DNA from 2 places in the Lysobacter hankyongensis genome. Region 1 is predicted to be linked to the other one. Evidence: predicted binding sites of a transcription regulator. Region 1 holds the regulator's gene; the other holds the start of a gene.
What was found. Region 1 encodes HrcA, which represses chaperone genes, less so after heat shock. Its sites were predicted from a motif close to TTNGCACTCNNNNNNNNNGAGTGCNAA; they were not measured.

Region 1 (5,353 bases):
GATCGCGGCGCCGATGGCGACGGCCTCGTCCGGGTTCACGTCCTTGCGCGGTTCCTTGCCGAAGAACTCGGCCACCGCCGCCTGCACCTTCGGCATGCGGGTCTGGCCACCGACGAGGATCACTTCGCTGATGTCGCTGGCGCGCAGGCCGGCGTCGTTCAGCGCGGTGCGGCAGGGTTCGATCGACTTGCGGATCAGTTCGTCGACCAGCGCTTCGAGCTTGGCACGAGTGAGCTTGATGTTGAGGTGCTTCGGACCGGACGCATCGGCGGTGACGTACGGCAGGTTCACTTCGGTCTGCTGCGAGCTGGACAGCTCGATCTTCGCGCGCTCGGCCGCGTCCTTCAGGCGCTGCAGGGCCAGCGGATCCTTGCGCAGGTCGATGCCCTGGTCCTTCTGGAATTCCTCGACGAGATAGTCGATGACGCGCTTGTCGAAGTCTTCGCCGCCCAGGAAGGTGTCGCCGTTGGTGGCGAGCACTTCGAACTGCTTCTCGCCGTCGACGTTCGCGATCTCGATGATCGACACGTCGAAGGTGCCGCCGCCGAGGTCGTACACGGCGATCTTGCGATCGGCGCCGCCGTCGCCCTTGTCCAGGCCATAGGCCAGCGCGGCCGCGGTCGGCTCGTTGATGATGCGCTTCACTTCCAGACCGGCGATGCGGCCGGCGTCCTTGGTCGCCTGACGCTGGCTGTCGTTGAAGTAGGCCGGCACGGTGATCACCGCTTCGGTCACCGCTTCGCCCAGATAGGCTTCGGCGGTCTTCTTCATTTTCTCGAGCACGCGCGCCGAGATTTCCGGCGGCGCCATCTTGCGGCCGTCGCTGGTTTCGACCCAGGCGTCGCCGTTGCTGTGCTGGATGATGCCGTAGGGCACCAGGTCCAGATCCTTCTTCACTTCGGCGTCGGTGAACTTGCGGCCGATGAGGCGCTTCACCGCGTAGAAGGTGTTCTTGGGATTGGTGACGGCCTGACGCTTGGCGCTGGCGCCGGCCAGCACTTCGCCATCCTTCGTGTAGGCGATGATCGACGGCGTGGTGCGGTCGCCCTCGCTGTTCTCGATGACTTTTGCCTTGCCGCCTTCCATGATCGCGACGCACGAATTGGTCGTGCCCAGATCGATGCCGATGATCTTGCCCATGACGGTGTCCTCTGTAATTCGATATTTGGGGCGGCCGCGCCGCCGATGATCTGTGTGTGGGGTGGTCCGGTGCGCGTTTCAAGCGCCGCGCATCACCGCCACGTGAATGGCGCGAGACGCGCTCAGTCCTGCTTCGCCACCACGACCAGCGCCGGACGTAGCAGACGCTCGTTGAGCAGCCAGCCCTTCTGGAAGGTCTGCGCGACCGCGCCCGGGGCGATGCCCTCGGCGTCGATCATGCTCATCGCCTGATGCTGGTCTGGATTGAAGACATCGCCTGGCGCCGGCGCGACCGCCACCAGGCCGTTGGCCCCGGCGATGCGCTGCAACTGGCGCAGGGTCAGTTCCATGCCGGCGCGCAGCGGGTCGCCCTCGGCCGCGGCGGCGAGCCCCGCTTCCATGCTGTCGAACAGCGGCAGCAGGTCGCCGAGCAGGCGTTCGTTGGCGAATTTGCGCGCCATTTCGACTTCGCGCGCCATGCGCTTGCGCTGGTTTTCCAGATCGGCGCGCTCGCGCAGGCCGTCGGCCCGCAGTTGTTCGAGTTCCGCGCGGAGGCTTTCGATGACGGCTTCCGGGCTGTCCGCGGCGGCCGCGTCGGCGTGCGCGGAAGTGGATTCGTCCTGTTGGCTATGTTCTTGATTCATCTGGCATCCGGTGGCAGGCGGAGGCGGGAGAACCCGCCGACCGCCCTGCAATGGGGCCGGGCGCGGGGGAATCAAGGGGCCCAGGCAGAACCCGGCGCGCGACGCGAACGAGGCCGTGCCCACGGCTGAAGACACTGAAACGATGGCTGTCAGGCTCGGTTCGCTTCCACCACGCCCGCAGGTGCGACCCGGTTGCCGCGTTGCGCCATCGCCTTACCGCGTCTCGTCCGGCCCCAGCGCCTCGCTCAGCACCGACGCCGCCGCCTGCACCACCGGGATGACCCGCTCATAGGCCATGCGGGTCGGGCCGATCACGCCCAGCACGCCCAGGGTACGGCCGCCGGCTCCGTACGGCGCGGTGACCAGCGACACGCTGTCCAGCGGCGCCATGCCGGTTTCCTCGCCGATGAAGATCCGCACGCCCGGCGCGCGCAGGGTGCGTTCCAGCACCTGCAGAATCTCGCGCTTGCTGGCGAAGGCCTCGAACAACTCACGCAGCCGCTCCAGGTTCGACAGGTCCTGCACGCCGATCAGCCGGGTCTGACCGGCCACCAGCATGTCCTCTGCATCGCTGGCGAGCGCCTGGTCGGCCAGTTCCAGCGCCTGGGTCATCAGGGTTTCCATCTCCTGCCGCGCACTGCGCAGTTCGGCCAGCAGCAGCGCGCGGGCCTCGGCCAGTGGGCGGCCAGCGTAGTGCGCGTTGAGATAGTTCGCGATCCGCTCCAGTTCGCCAGGGTCGTAACCGCGCCGGGTCTGCAGGATGCGGTTCTGCACGTCGTTGTCCGCGAAGACCAGAATGGCCAGCACCCGCTGGCCGTCCAGCGGCACGAAGTCGACGTGCTTGAACGCGAACTGCTCGCGTTTCGGAACGCTGACCACACCGACGAAGTGGGTCATCGCCGAGACCAGTTCGGACGCGCTGCCCAGCAGGCTCTGGGTGCCGGCGCCGGCCGAAAGCTCGGTCCGCAGGCGATTCAATTCGATGTCGGCCAGCGGCTGGATCTGCAGCAGGCTGTCGACGAACACCCGGTAGCCCTGCGCGGTCGGCACGCGCCCGGCGGAGGTATGCGGCGCCGACAGCAGGCCCACGTCTTCCAGCTCGGCCAGGATGTTGCGGATCGTGGCCGCGCTGACGTCCAGGCCCGCGTGTCGGGCCAGCGTCTGCGAGCCCACCGGCTCGCCGTCGCGGATGTAGCGCGAGATCAGCGTGCGCAGCAGCAGACGGGCGCGGGGGTCGAGGTTGGCATCGGGGGTACGGCTCATGCTGAGCGGTATAGGCGCAGATGGCGGGAGACGCAAGCGCGCCGATCTCTGTCCGTGAGACGCCCCTTCTTTCGAATAGGGCCGTCGACCCCGGCTTGCGCTTGCCAGGCACCGTCCACGGAATCCCCAACGCGGATGGCGCCTGGTCAAGCCGGCCGGGGTCTGCATGTCGATCTTTTGATGCACAATTCCGCCCCATGCTGACTCATCTGACTCTTCGCGATTTCGCCGTCGTCTCCGCCGCCGAGCTCGAATTCGGCCGCGGCATGACCGTGATTTCCGGCGAAACCGGCGCCGGCAAATCGCTGCTGGTGGACGCGCTGGGCTTCCTCTCCGGGCTGCGCGCCGACAGCGGCATGGTCCGCCATGGCGCCGAACGCGCCGAATTGAGCGCCGAATTCGATCTCGCCGACCGCGCCGAAGCGCTCGAGTGGCTGCGCGAGCAGGACATGCTCGACGACGGCGACGCCAGTGCCGCCTGTCATCTGCGCCGCACCCTGCGCTCGGACGGCGGCTCGCGGGCCTGGATCAACGGCCGACCGGTCACGGTCGCGCAACTGGCCGAACTCGCCGGGCTGCTGGTCGAAATCCACGGCCAGCACGAACACCAGGCGCTGCTGTCGAAGGCCAGCCAGCTCGATCTGCTCGACGCTTTCGGCCGCCATGCCGCACCGCTGGCGGCCGTGCGCGACGCCGCCGCGGCCTGGTCGGCGCTGCAACGCGAACGCGACATCCTCTCCCGCGCCGGCGATGTCTCCGACCGGATCGAACTGCTGGACCACCAGTGGCGCGAACTCGACCGCGAGACCCTGGAGCCGGCATCGATCGTCGATCTCGTGGCCCAGCACCGCCGCCACGCCAACGCCGCCGGACTGATCGACACCTGCGAGCGCGCCTTGACCACGCTGGAAGGCGACGACGCGCCATCGTTGCTGCAGACCCTGCAATCCCTGCGCGGCGATCTGGCCCGCGCCCGCAGCGACGAACCGCGACTGGGCGAAGTGGACGGCATGCTCGACGCCGCTGCGATCCAGATCGACGAAGCCACCCGGCTGCTGCAGCGGATTCGCGACGACCTCGACCTCGACCCCGACCAGTTCGAGGCACTGGAAGAGCGACTCGGACGCCTGCACGAACTGGGCCGCAAACACCGGGTCCTGCCCGAAGCGCTGCTGGACGTCCGCGAACGGCTCGCGACCGAACTGGAATCGCTGCGCAACGCCGGCACGCGGCTGACCACGCTGGACGGCGAGATCGCCCGCGCCGCGGATCGATGGTCGGATGCTGCGGCCGATCTGACCGCCGCCCGCCGGGCAGCCGCCGCGACGCTGTCGCAGGCGGCCAGCGCACTCATCGCCGAGCTCGGCATGGGCGGCGGGCGCTTCGAGATCGCGCTGGAACCGGTCGACGCCGGCCGCCCGGACCCGCAGGGCGCCGAACGGGTCGAATTCCTGGTCTCGGCCAACGCCGGGCAGCCGCCCCGCCCGCTGCGCAAGGTCGCCTCCGGCGGCGAACTGTCGCGGGTTTCGCTGGCGATCGAAGTCGCGGCCCTCGGCCTGGACGCGGTGCCGACGATGGTGTTCGACGAGGTCGACTCCGGCATCGGCGGCGCGGTCGCGGAAATCGTCGGCCAGAAACTGCGCGCCCTCGGCGAAAAGCGCCAGGTGCTGTGCGTGACCCACCAGCCGCAGGTCGCCGCCCAGGGCCACGCCCACTATCGCGTCAGCAAGGCCGAAGCCGCCGGCATGACCCAGAGCGCGGTGCAGAAGCTGGGCCCCAAGGAGCGTCAGGAAGAGCTGGCGCGCATGCTCGGCGGCGTGGAAGTCAGCCGGGAAGCGCGTGCGGCGGCGAAGCGGTTGCTGGACAGCGTTGCGTGATCCCGCGACCGCAGACTGGCGCCGAGCAAGCCCAGCGTCTTCACTCGCGTTGCAATCGGTAGGGCGGACTTCAGTCCGCCGCTTTTGTCGTGGCGATGGGAAACAGCGGACTGCAGTCCGCTCTACATGCGACTCGTACTGCGTCAGGTCTTCTTGCGCACGTACAGCACCAGCGCATGCGCTTCGATCTCGTAGCCGTATTCGGCCGCGATCTTGTGCTGCAGCGCCTCGATCTCGGTGCTCTCGAATTCGATGATCTTGCCGGTGTCGATATCGACCATATGGTCGTGGTGTTCGCCGCGATCCAGTTCGTAGACGGCGTGGCCGCCCTCGAAGTTGTGCTTCAGTACCAGACCTGCGGCCTCGAACTGGGTCAGGACCCGGTAGACCGTGGCCAGACCGATCTCGTCGCCCTCCTCCACCAATTTG
Region 2 (5,353 bases), on a different contig from region 1:
GGCCAATACCCAGATCACCACCTTCACCGGCGGCAATCCGGATCTGGATCCGGAAGAGTCCGACAGCTGGACGATCGGCGCGGTCTACAGCCCCGGTTGGGCGGAAGACAAGTCGTGGTCGCGCAAGCTCGACTTCGAACTGGGCTACTACCGGCACAAGATCGAAGGCGCGATCCAGGCCAACGATCTGCAGGGTCTGCTCGATACCTGCTACAACGCGCAGAACGGCACCGGCCCGGCCTGTGCGCCCTTCACCCGCATCTCCAGCGGCGACCTGCGTCCGCCGAACAACTTCCTCGCCAACCTCGGCCAGATCGAGACCGACGGCGTCGACATCAAGGTCAACTGGCTGAGCCCGGAATGGGGCTTCGGCAATCTCAGCGCTTCGCTGCAGTCGACCTTCGTCAACGACTACGAGGCGGTCGATGCCGCGGGCAATGTGTCTTCGCGCGCCGTCGGCGTCGAAGTCGGGGACAGCGCCATTCCCGAGTGGCAGTCCAATCTCCAGCTCGGCTGGCAGCGTGGCGGCCTGGGCTTCACGCTCTCCACGCGCTACATCAGCAGCGTCGAGGAGAGCTGCGCGGGCGTCGAGGGCCTGCCGGGCTGCGATGGCGTCGCCACCAACAAGCTGGGCGCGACGACCTACCACGACGTGCAGTTCGCGTGGAAGAACGCCTTCACGATGGAAGGCCTGAAGCTCTCGCTGGGCGCCAACAACGTGTTCGGAAAAGAGGCCCCGATCTGCCTCGGCTGCTCGTTGAACGGCTACGACGCCGGTACCTACGATCTGCCGGGTGCGTTCTGGTACGTCAGCGCCGATTACCGGTTCTGATGGCCGCTGCGCAACAGGCTTGAGCGAAACGGCCGGGGAAACCCGGCCGTTTTTCATGGCGCTCAACCAGCCGCCACGACCGGGCGGTAGCGGCTGGGATTCGCGCCGGTGGTTTTCTTCATCAACCGGCGCAGGGCGGTGGCATCGCCGTAGCCCACGGCTTCGGCGACCTGTTCGACCGTCATCCGGCTGGTTTCCAGCAGGATGCGCGCGCGCCTGAGGCGAATGCCCTGTACCAGCGCGGCCGTGCTCTTGCCGGTCGCGCGATGCAGATGGCGCGACAGCGTGCGCTCGGACATGCCGAACTCCTGCGCCAGTTCGAACACCGTCGGCGGATGCGGCAATGCGGATTCGATGCGCGTCGCGATCCGCGCGACCAGCGCGTTGCCGCCGGCCTGCTGCTCCGCCACGATGAACGGGGCCTGCGCTGGACGACCGTCGATCAGCAGCGACCGCGACACCGCATCGACCAGCGCGCTGCCGCAGCATTCGCGCAGGAGATGCAGCATCAGATCGGTCTGCGCGAAGGCGGCGCCCGCGGTCACGATCGGGCCATCGACGCACACCATGCGGTCGGCATCGACCATGCAGCCCGGCGCCATCTGCTTCAGCAGGGGCGCGAGCCACCAGGTCGTGGTGGCGCGGCGCCCGTCGAGCAGGCCGGCGGCCATGAGCAGGAAGACCGACGAGCACGAGGCCGCGACGCGTCCGCCCTGTTTCGCGTGACGCGCGATGGCGCCGATCGTGCCGATCGCATCGGCATGTTCGAGTCGTGCTTGCAGTGCCGCGGGGGTGGCATGACCGAGCCCGGGCAGGACCCACGTCGAGCGATCCTGTCTTGATCTCGCCGGCAATCTGGCGGTTTCGATGGAAAAGCCGCCCTGCAGCCGGACCTGGCCGCCGTCGATCGAACACAGCCGCCATCGCGGTGCCGTGGCGGCCGTGCGCGCCGCCAATACGCCGGCGGCCACGAGAATGTCGTGGGTGGCCGCCACGCTGGTGGGGTGCGCATCTTCGAGCACCAGGATGGTGAAATCGTGCATGGCGGATAAGGCCCGAAAAATGTCTGGACAGACACTGCCATTCTTGCCCTCGCGACGTTCCAATACAAGCCCGGACGGCTTGAGGTGCGATATGGCGATGACAGGGGATCGGGACACCAATCGACACGATGCGCTCGACGACTTCGACCCGCGCGAGGTGACCATCGACGGCATCGCGAAGCGCGTGCATGTGGCCGGCCGCGGGCCGGCGGTGATCGTGATGACCGAAATGCCCGGCATCAGTCCGCACGTCGCACGGTTCGCGCGCTGGGTGCGCGAGGCAGGATTCACCGTCTACATGCCGTCGCTGTTCGGCCGCGATGGCGCCGTCCCGGACGCGGAGGAAGGCCTGGCGATCATGAAGCGGGCCTGCGTCAGCGCGGAGTTCCGCGCCTTCGCTTCCAACGAATCCAGTCCGGTCACGCAGTGGCTGCGCGCGCTCGCGCGACGGGCCCATGCGGAATGCGGCGGTCCGGGCGTGGGCGCGATCGGCATGTGTTTCACCGGCAATTTCGCACTGTCGATGATGCTGGAATCCGCGCTGCTGGCGCCGGTCGTCTGTCAGCCCTCGCTGCCCATCGACGATCCCGCGGGCATGAATGTGGCCGCGCAAGAACTGGCGGCGGTGCGCGCAAGGCTGGAGCGCGAGGACCTGACCGTCATGGCCTATCGGTTCGAAGGCGACCGTCACTGCCGGGCGGAACGGTTCGCGGCGTTCGCGACGGCGCTCGGTCCGCGCTTCGTCGCGCGGGTGCTGCCGGACAGCGCGGCCAATCCGGAGACGCCGCCGTTCTTCGACAAGGTGGTGGCGTCGCCGCACAGCGTGGTCACCGCGCATCTCATCGATGCCGACGGTCAGCCCACACTCGCGGCGCGCGACGAGATCCTCGCGTTCTTCGCGCACCGCCTCCACGCGCCGCATGCCGATGCCTGAGGCGCATGCAGTGATGCCGCCCGCCCCGGCATTCGCCCATCCGTATGCGACCGAAGAAGGCCGCCCGTGAAGGAATACGCATGAAACTGGAGTTCTGGTTCGAATTCGCAAGCACGTACTCGTATGTCGCCGCGATGCGGATCGAGGACGCGGCCGCGCGCGTCGGCGTCGAGGTCGAATGGCGCGCGTTCCTGCTCGGTCCGATCTTCCGGCAGCAGGGATGGACCGATTCGCCGTTCAATCTGTTTCCGGCGAAGGGCCGCTACATGTGGCAGGACCTGCAGCGGCAATGCCGCAAGCATGGGTTGCCGCTGCGGATGCCGTCGATGTTCCCGCGCAATGGCCTGCTGGCGGCGCGCCTCGCCTGCGCGCATGCCGATGCCCCGTGGTTGCCCGCATTCGTTCAGGCCGTGTATCGCGCCAATTTCGAGCATGATGAGGACATCGCGGACGAAACGGTGATCGCCGCCTGCCTCGCGCACGCCGGCCAGGATGCGGCGTCGATCCTGCCCGATGCACAGTTGCCGGCGGTGAAGCAGGCGCTGATCGCGCGCACCGGGGACGCGGTCCGGCACGGCCTGTTCGGGGCGCCGTCGTTCCGGGTCGGCGACGACCTGTTCTGGGGTGACGATCGTCTGGCGGACGCGCTGGAGGCCTGCACCGCCCTGCGGTCGCGATGACCGGTTCGCGCGCGATGCCATGCCCGGGTCGCGGGATCCGGGCCGGCGGGCCGGCGGGCCGGCCTGCGTTCCGCAGGTCGGGGTGGAATCGTTCCCCGGTACAGGGCTCGCCGCCTGAGTCGGCGGGCCGTACTGTCCGCCGCCGTCGACGATCCGCGGCCCCGCGTGGACCGGTGCATCGAAGCCCCCTTGAAAGCCTTCGCCGCCGCCCCATATCCGCCGGGTCCCGGTCTGCCGGGGTTTCTTTGCCCGCGGTTTTGGCACTCTCCCCGGGAGACTGCTAGAATCGCCGGCCTTTTCTCCACCAATCAATCACTTGCGAGGGTTCCCATGAATCTGAAGCCGCTCTACGACCGCGTGGTCGTCAAGCCGATCGAAGCCGAAGAAATGACCGTTGGCGGGATCATCATCCCCGACGCCGCCAAGGAAAAGCCGACCAAGGGCGAAGTGGTCGCCGTCGGCGAAGGCAAGTTCATCGACGCCACCGGCGGCGTGCGCGCGCCGAAGGTCAAGGCCGGCGACAAGGTCATCTACGGCCAGTACGCCGGTTCGGCCTACAAGCACGAAGGCGTCGAATACAAGGTCATCAAGGAAGACGACATCCTCGCGATCGTCGGCTGATGCGCGCGGGCGGAGCGATCGCTTCGCCAGGCTGCGCTGATGCGCCGATCCCGCAATGGCGGGCCAGGGCCCGCCCTACGAAATCCATCAAATTCCGGAGCTTCAAACAATGGCTGCCAAAGATATCCGTTTCGGTGAAGATGCCCGCGTCCGCATGGTCCGCGGCGTCAACGTCCTCGCCAATGCCGTCAAGGCCACCCTCGGTCCGAAGGGCCGCAACGTCGTGCTCGAGAAGAGCTTCGGCGCCCCGACCATCACCAAGGACGGCGTGTCCGTCGCCAAGGAAATCGAACTGGCCGACAAGTTCGAGAACATGGGCGCGCAGATGGTGAAGGAAGTCGCCTCGAAGACCTCCGACAACGCCGGCGACGGCACCACCACCGCCACCGTGCTGGCCCAGGCCCTGATCCGCGAAGGCATGAAGGCGGTCGCCGCCGGCATGAACCCGATGGACCTCAAGCGCGGCATCGACAAGGCCGTCGTGGCCGCGACCGCCGAACTGAAGGCGATCAGCAAGCCCACCGCCGACGACAAGGCCATCGCCCAGGTCGGCACGATCTCGGCCAACTCCGACGAATCGATCGGCAACATCATCGCCGACGCGATGAAGAAGGTCGGCAAGGAAGGCGTGATCACCGTTGAAGAGGGCTCGGGCCTGGACAACGAACTCGACGTTGTCGAGGGCATGCAGTTCGACCGCGGCTACCTGTCGCCGTACTTCGTCAACAATCAGCAGTCGATGTCGGCCGAGCTGGACGACCCGTTCATCCTTCTGCACGACAAGAAGATCTCGAACGTCCGCGACCTGCTGCCCGTGCTGGAAGGCGTGGCCAAGGCCGGCAAGCCGCTGCTGATCGTCGCCGAGGAAGTCGAAGGCGAAGCCCTCGCGACCCTCGTCGTCAACACCATCCGCGGCATCGTCAAGGTCTGCGCCGTGAAGGCCCCGGGCTTCGGCGACCGTCGCAAGGCGATGCTGGAAGACATGGCCATCCTCACCGGCGGCACCGTGATTTCGGAAGAAGTCGGCCTGTCGCTGGAGAAGGCCACGATCAAGGACCTCGGCCGCGCCAAGAAGGTGCAGGTCTCGAAGGAAAACACCACGATCATCGACGGCGCCGGCGCCGCCGACGGCATCCAGGCCCGCATCAAGCAGATCAAGGCCCAGATCGAAGAGACCTCTTCGGACTACGACCGCGAGAAGCTGCAGGAGCGCGTCGCCAAGCTCGCCGGCGGCGTGGCCGTG

Region 2: a site for HrcA is predicted at 3,747-3,773, ahead of ABD974_RS16370 (co-chaperone GroES). Genes of this name have one in related genera too.

What each region holds. Positions count from the first base shown of each region.
Region 1 covers NZ_BAABJE010000014.1:183,131-188,483, forward strand. The annotation lists gene dnaK (molecular chaperone DnaK) at 1-1,140, opposite strand, end outside; gene grpE (nucleotide exchange factor GrpE) at 1,263-1,784, opposite strand; gene hrcA (heat-inducible transcriptional repressor HrcA) at 1,998-3,047, opposite strand; gene recN (DNA repair protein RecN) at 3,245-4,924, shown strand; gene fur (ferric iron uptake transcriptional regulator) at 5,068-5,353, opposite strand, start outside.
Region 2 covers NZ_BAABJE010000017.1:271,920-277,272, reverse strand. The annotation lists gene ABD974_RS16390 (TonB-dependent receptor) at 1-832, shown strand, start outside; gene ABD974_RS16385 (GlxA family transcriptional regulator) at 895-1,875, opposite strand; gene ABD974_RS16380 (dienelactone hydrolase family protein) at 1,817-2,809, shown strand; gene ABD974_RS16375 (2-hydroxychromene-2-carboxylate isomerase) at 2,890-3,489, shown strand; gene ABD974_RS16370 (co-chaperone GroES) at 3,820-4,110, shown strand; gene groL (chaperonin GroEL) at 4,220-5,353, shown strand, end outside.